One region of the Brevibacillus sp. HB1.3 genome, then DNA from elsewhere that is predicted to be linked to it. Evidence: predicted binding sites of a transcription regulator. Region 1 holds the regulator's gene; the other holds the start of a gene.

Region 1 (3,717 bases):
ATATCGTACACCTCCGTATAACCGTGTTTTTTCTCTATATGGTTAACAATTGCGTGATACCATTACGATTACTCTTGTGATTCTACTACGCGTAGACGTTCGCGGATCAGCCTTGCCCTTCTTTCGTCGCGTTGGTCCGGAGTGAGCTTTTGTCCAGCGTGGTGTTGTAAAAACCCTGGCTGTGTCGTGACTAACAGTTCATTCAGGACCAGCGGAGATACATTAGGAATGATGCCTAGATCGATCCCCAGACGTACATCTGACAGGCGCTGAGCCGCTTCCTTGGACTCTACCGTGCGGGCATACATCAAGATGCCATACGAGCGAAAAATCCGATCCTCCAAAGAAACCCGGGTATGCTCCAGCAAGTAAGTGCGTGCCACACGCTCTTGCTCAATAATCTGTCTGGCCACACCGTAGAGATTGGAAAGGATATCCGACTCAGACATCCCCAGTGTGACCTGATTGGATAACTGAAAAAGATTCCCTAGAGCTTCGCTGCCCTCTCCGTAAATTCCTCTAACGACAAGACCAACTTGATTAATCGCCTGTAAAATTCTGCTGATCTGCTGCGTCATCACCAGAGCGGGCAGGTGCAGCATCACGGATGCACGAATTCCCGTACCCACATTGGTTGGGCAGCTTGTAAGATACCCTCGAGTTTCGTCGAACGCGTAGTTCAAGCTTTTCTCAAAAATGTCGTCTATTTTCGTACCTATTTCCCATGCCTCGTTCAAACGAAACCCGGGTAATAGTACCTGTATTCGAATGTGGTCTTCTTCATTAACCATAATGCTGACAGACTCATCTTCCCGAAGCAATACGGCACCTTTACGGGATTCCTCTGCCAGATGAGGGCTAATCAGATGCTTTTCTACGAGCACCCGTTTTTCTAACGGGTTAATTTGATCCATATGGATGACCTGAAGCTGATGCCGTTTGCGCATTGCCTCCGAATCGCTTACTTCCGTTACCTTTCTCACCACTTCCTCGCCCTGCGAGTCCGTTGCCAATAACGGAAAGGGGTGCTGGCGCAGGTTACGGGCGATACGCAGCCGTGTACTAATGACAATGTCGGAATCAGGACCTTCTCCTTTCATCCAATTGCTCCACGGGTTTTGCATAAACTGCTTTTGGGACATAACCAGCTAACCTCCCTTGCTACGATTGGGCCATTTTTTGTTCCAATGCTCGAATTCGATCACGCATTTCTGCTGCCTTCTCGAACTCTTCACTGGCGACATGACTTTGCAGCGCTTGCTTTAGTTGCTCCAGCTCTTTACGGATCTTCAGTTTGCCACCGGTACGCTCTGGTACTTTTCCACTATGCTGTGTGTTTCCATGAATCCGGCGGAAAAGTGGGTCCAGTCGATCCCCCAAAAAGGTGTAGCAATCACTACAGCCAAATCTGCCGCTTTTACTAAATTGAGCATATGTGAGTCCACATGTTTCGCATTGAAGCGGCTTATTCGTTGCCGTTTCGCGTCCATTCTTTTGCATGGGATCAAATTTTAAAAGTCCTGATAGGAGATTGTTGATGCTGAAGTTGTGAAAGCCGGTAAAGACGTCCCCTTTTTCATGAGCACACTGCTCGCAAATATGGTATTCGGTTTTTTCGCCATTGACGATTTTCGTCAAATGAAGTGTCGCCGGTCGTTTTCCGCATTCCTCACAGTTCATAACATCATACCTCCTTTTACTTCAACAAGATTGCCGCGATCATCTGCTTTAAAATATTTGCCCGCAAACGATCCCGCAATTCAGCTTCTAGAGTCAAAACGTTTCGCGAGGTAGCGATTTTCATCAAGGTGGCTTCTCTAATGTTGACTAACCCTTCCTCCAATAGTCTTTCTACGATCGCATTTCCCACACTCTGACTGATGCTCTCACCAATCAGTTCTTCTGTTAGCAATTCCTGCAAGCGTGCCTTGCTGACAATCTGCACCTTGCGTATGCGAATATACCCGCCGCCCCCGCGCTTACTCTCTACGAGGTATCCTTTTTGAACGGTAAAGCGCGTATTGATGACGTAATTGATCTGAGACGGCACACATTGAAAATGGTCGGCAAGCTCACTACGCTGAATCTCGATCGATCCATTGGGACTGTTAGTAAGGATGCTTTTCAAGTGATGTTCAATGATGTCCGAGATGTTTCGCAAGTCATCGCCTCCTATTCCTCTGTGTATGTTCTTATGAGGTTACCTATTGACTTTGACTATCTTTGACGTTAATTATAATGGGTTTAGTGCGTGCCCGCAAGTGTCCCTTACACATTCTAGTGTGGGCAAAAGAGGGTCGCTTGAAACTTGGACATGATCAACAAAAAAACCACTCCCTGAGGAATGGTTTATGCTTGTTCTTGTGTATTGGTGTCGATTGTTGGCAAATGATTCAGTAGCTGAGAGAAGCTGGTGATGATAACATCTGCCCCATCAAGCTCGCCTGGTTTCGCAAAACCAAAGTCGCATCCAATGGTAAATAAACCGTTTGTCTTGCCTGCTTCCACGTCGGAGTGACGATCTCCTACCATAATGGCCTGCCCGATTTTGTAATCAGACAACAGTTTTGCAACCAGGTCATTTTTGGAATGCGTGCGGAAACGACCGGCCGAGTACAGGTCTGTCATCAGCGGCTTTAACTCGTATGCCTGACAAATAGCATCGATGTACTCTTCCTGCCCATTGCTTGCTACAAATAAAGCAAAACCTTTTTCATGCAGCTTTTCTAAGGTTGATTTTACATCCGGATATAGCTCGGTCACTCGTTCTTTGAGTAACTGGATTTCATTGTTTAGTAAGAAAGCATCTGCTGAGCGAATGGCTTCTTCACTCGCACCCGGCAGTAATTTGTCCCAGATCTGCTCGATCGTCATTCCCAGTACATTGATCAGTTCACGTTCGTCAGGGGTTTCCCCTTGCCATAGCCCTTTTTGACGAAGCTGGTCAAACGTTCGAATAAAAGCGGGGGTCGACAGCTTTTCTGTTTGCAGTAACGTGCCATCCATATCAAATAATATCGCGAATGGTACAGTCATGGGTTCCTCCATTTTGTCTGGCTAGGCAGCTATTCTACTTTTCTTGGCAACATATTCATATCATCCATGATAAACTCAGTAATTCGTTGTGCAGCATCTGGCTTTGAGATTTTTTGTCCCATTCTACGCATATATTCCACCTTGGACGGGCTATGCAATAGTTCATCGATAAAGTAAATCAACTGCTCGGATAGATTCGCGTGTACCGCACACCCATTATTGAGCAAAAAGTGGCTGTTCCTCTCTTCCTGTCCAGGCAGAGGGTTGTAAACAATCATGGGTACCCGTTTACTCATTACTTCAGCTGATGTAAGTCCGCCTGATTTGGTGACAATTAAATCAGCCGTTTCCAAGTATTCGTGGAAGTTATTGATGAATTTTAGCGGAACGACTTCATGCCGATACGTACGATTTGTCACCTTATTGTATAGCTTGTCGTTTGTCCCCGTTAACACAAAGGTTTTCAGGGGAATGTTAATCTCTTCTAGCCCATCTAATACCTTTTCCATCGAGCCGAGACCCAATCCGCCCCCCGAAAGAATAATACTCTTTTGTTCAGGAGCGAGGCCAAGCTTTTGCCGAATCAATTCGGGTTCCAATGGCAAACTGAATTTCTTCATGATAGGAATGCCCATCGGAATGAATTTTTGATGATCCTGTCGATAAACGTCTAGCAGGTAA
Region 2 (3,717 bases), on a different contig from region 1:
TATTCTCCGGCTTTCAGATCGCCTTTTACGCCATCCCCGAAGTCTGCACCGAAACCGATGACTTTTTTACCCAAACGACGCTTGATAATCTGCTCGACGCCATCAAATGCACCACCGCAGATGAACAAAATGTTCGACGTATCGATTTGGATGAACTCTTGGTGAGGATGCTTGCGTCCGCCTTGTGGTGGAACACTCGCAACGGTACCCTCCAAAATTTTCAAGAGCGCTTGCTGAACGCCTTCACCAGATACATCACGTGTGATGGATGGGTTTTCCGATTTGCGGGCTACCTTATCAATCTCGTCGATGTAAATGATTCCTTTTTCAGCCTTCTCCACATCATAGTCAGCAGCTTGAATGAGCTTGAGCAAGATGTTTTCAACGTCTTCGCCCACATAACCTGCTTCTGTCAGAGAAGTTGCGTCCGCAATCGCGAAAGGTACATTCAGAATGCGCGCCAATGTTTGCGCGAGCAACGTTTTCCCGCTACCAGTCGGACCGATCAGCATGATGTTGGATTTTTGCAGCTCCACATCCTCGATCTTCGCTCCGGAATTAATCCGTTTGTAGTGGTTGTATACCGCTACAGACAAGGATTTCTTCGCCATATCTTGACCGATGACATAGTCGTCCAAGATTTTGCGAATTTCCACTGGCTTTGGAATTTCTTTCATATCAATTTCTTCTTCAGTGCCCAGTTCTTCCTGTACAATTTCATTGCACAGTTCGATACATTCGTCACAAATGTAAACACCAGGACCAGCTACCAGCTTGCGCACCTGTTCCTGGGACTTGCCGCAGAAGGAACACTTCAGTTGGCCTTTGTCGTCGTTAAACTTAAACATGCGCTTCACCTCACAACGGGTCAGTTTTTGCGTTCAATAATAGAGTCAATCAATCCGTAGGCCTTTGCTTCTTCTGCACTCATGAAATTGTCGCGGTCTGTATCTTGCTCTACGCGTTCATAAGGCTGACCTGTCCGCTCAGACAAAATCTCATTCAGCTGGCGCTTCGTTTTCATAATCCATTCCGCATGAATGCGGATGTCTTCTGCTTGCCCACGCACACCGCCGAGCGGTTGGTGAATCATCACCTCGGCGTTTGGCAGAGCAAAGCGCTTGCCTTTTGCACCAGCAGCCAACAGGAAAGCACCCATACTGGCAGCCATGCCCACACAAATCGTGGACACATCCGGTTTGATGTACTGCATGGTGTCATAAATGGCCATTCCTGCTGTAACAGAGCCACCTGGAGAGTTTATGTATAGCGATATGTCTTTGTCCGGATCTTCTGCCTGCAAGAAGAGCAGCTGAGCGACAACCAGATTGGCGATTTCATCATCAATCTCGGTGCCCAAGAGAATAATCCGGTCTTTCAGGAGGCGCGAGTAAATATCATAGGAGCGCTCTCCCCTGCTTGTTTGCTCGATGACCATAGGGATTAACATTATGTATTTTCCTCCTTTGCCGAAAAAAGTCAATGGTGGAAAAACAAGGCACGATACACTCGTGCCTTGTGGTCTTGACAGCCAGCGTCAGGGTTAGCCTGCCCACTGACCAATCATGCGTTCTTCTAAGCTTATGCTGTTACTTTGCTTTCTGCAACCAGCAAATCTACTGTTTTGCGAGTTTGCACATCGCGGTACAGAGCAACCATGCCATCTTGTGCGGAGAAGATTTTGCGCAGCTCATCTGCTGGGCGGCCGTATACGCCAGCCAGTTTATCCAGTTCTGCGTTTACGTCTTCTTCTGTTGCTTCGATGTTTTCTGCTTTGCCGATTGCTTCCAAAGTCAAGGAAGTGCGAACGCGGGATGTTGCGTCTGCACGCAATTGATCACGCAGTTGGCTCTCATCCATGCCGGAGAACTGGTAGTACAGTTCCAGCGTCATGCCTTGGTATTGCAGACGTTGACCAAATTCATTAACCATTTGATCCAATTCATGCTCAACCATTACTGCTGGCAAATCGATCTCAGCGTTTTCAGCTGCTTTCAGAACGAGCTGCTCACGAACATATTGATCTTTTTCTTGCGCTGTTTTTTCTTCGAGTTTTTTCTTGGTGTCTGCTTTCAGCTCTTCCAGCGTGTCGAACTCGCTCACGTCTTTGGCAAACTCATCATCCAAAACAGGCATGTTTTTGCGCTTCAAGCTGTTCAGTTTCACTTTGAATACCGCTTCTTTACCAGCGAGGTTAGGAGAGTGGTACTCTTCAGGGAAAGTTACGGTAATTTCTTTTTCTTCGCCGATGTTCAAACCAGCCAGTTGCTCTTCGAACCCTGCGATGAAAGTACCGGAACCCAGTTCCAGAGAATAATCTTCTGCTTTACCGCCTTCAAAAGCTACTCCGTCTTGGAAGCCTTCGAAATCGATTACAGCGATATCGCCTGTTTGTGCTGCACCCTCTTCTACTGCTACGAGCTCAGCATGACGCTCTTGCATGCGCTTCAGTTCAGCGTCAACGCTCTCTTCTGTTACAGAGAAGTCTTTTTCTTCGATGGACAGACCTTTGTAGTCGCCCAGCTTCACTTCAGGCTTCACAGTTACAGTCGCTTTGAAGATCAGGTTTTTCCCTTGTTCCATTTGCGTTACGTCTACTTCTGGACGATCTACTGGCTCGATACCAGCTTCACGAACAGCTTGTCCGTATGCAGTTGGAAGCAGAATGTCAAGAGCGTCTTGGTACAAAGATTCTACACCAAAACGGGATTCGAACATTTTGCGTGGTACTTTTCCTTTACGGAATCCTGGAACTTGAACTTTTTGAACCACTTTTTTAAACGCTTGATCCAATGCTGCGTCTACTTGCGTAGCATCTACTTCAATCGTCAGGACTCCCTGGTTATTCTCTACCTTTTCCCAATTTGCTGCCACGTAAACTTCCCCTCCTAAATCGAATAACAGAACATCGCCAGCCGCGCCATGGTATCTTCGCAGGCTCGGATGATAATATTCTAGCCATTATAACCATTCTAGTATAGCACAAATCTTTTAGTTTTCAAGAAGACCTCATTGGTCGACGAACAGAATAGTTCCCTCCCAATTGTGGAACCGGGTTGCCTACATGATCATAAAACGCCACGGATATGTAAGTTTCTGTCGGGCTCGTTCCTGTCTCTTCTAAAAGAGCGTATGTCGGTACGTGAAAACCTCGTGGCATTTGCAGGCTACCTGGATTTAGAAACAGGATGTCTCTTTCTACTCCACAGACAGGTACATGGGAGTGACCGAATACGACTACATTTGCCCCGACCTCTTCTGCACGGTAATGAAGGCGCAGAAGAGAGCCTTTCACTCCGAAAAGATGCCCGTGCGTTTGCAGGATGTGAAGGTCGCGCCATTTGGTCTCTTGCTCAGTCGGCACCTCTTGTGTCGAATCGCAATTGCCTCGGACAAGCGTCATGTTGGAAAACGGCTCGCGCTTATGGTCGACACAAAAATCGCCACAATGCAGAATTTTTTCGACATGATGTCGGTTGACGACCTGGCTTACTTCCCGAACCAAGCCGTGGCTATCGCTCATGATGAGAATTCCCATCACGCTTCACTCTCCTGTTTTCTCTCTTGTCTACTTGAGGATTGCAAGCAGTTGCTGCATGGCACGAGCGCGGTGGCTAATCTGGTTCTTTTCTTCTGGCATGAGTTCGGCCATCATTTTGTCCATCGATGGGACGTAGAATACCGGATCGTAACCAAAGCCGTTTGACCCTTTTGGTT

The links. The regulator CtsR, encoded in region 1, represses protease genes until heat stress. The targets are predictions, from matches to a motif close to ATGGTCAATAAAGGTCAAACA.
Region 2: the regulator CtsR is predicted to act here: its motif matches at 1,476-1,496, upstream of clpP (ATP-dependent Clp endopeptidase proteolytic subunit ClpP).

What each region holds. Positions count from the first base shown of each region.
Region 1 covers NZ_JABMIT010000019.1:59,034-62,750, forward strand. The annotation lists gene HPY31_RS27985 (ATP-dependent Clp protease ATP-binding subunit) at 1-2, opposite strand, end outside; gene mcsB (protein-arginine kinase McsB) at 69-1,142, opposite strand; gene mcsA (protein-arginine kinase activator protein McsA) at 1,162-1,680, opposite strand; gene HPY31_RS28000 (CtsR family transcriptional regulator) at 1,697-2,161, opposite strand; gene HPY31_RS28005 (HAD hydrolase-like protein) at 2,350-3,036, opposite strand; gene HPY31_RS28010 (MGDG synthase family glycosyltransferase) at 3,066-3,717, opposite strand, start outside.
Region 2 covers NZ_JABMIT010000014.1:130,530-134,246, forward strand. The annotation lists gene clpX (ATP-dependent protease ATP-binding subunit ClpX) at 1-848, opposite strand, end outside; gene clpP (ATP-dependent Clp endopeptidase proteolytic subunit ClpP) at 869-1,450, opposite strand; gene tig (trigger factor) at 1,582-2,874, opposite strand; gene HPY31_RS25460 (metallophosphoesterase family protein) at 2,999-3,538, opposite strand; gene HPY31_RS25465 (XTP/dITP diphosphatase) at 3,569-3,717, opposite strand, start outside.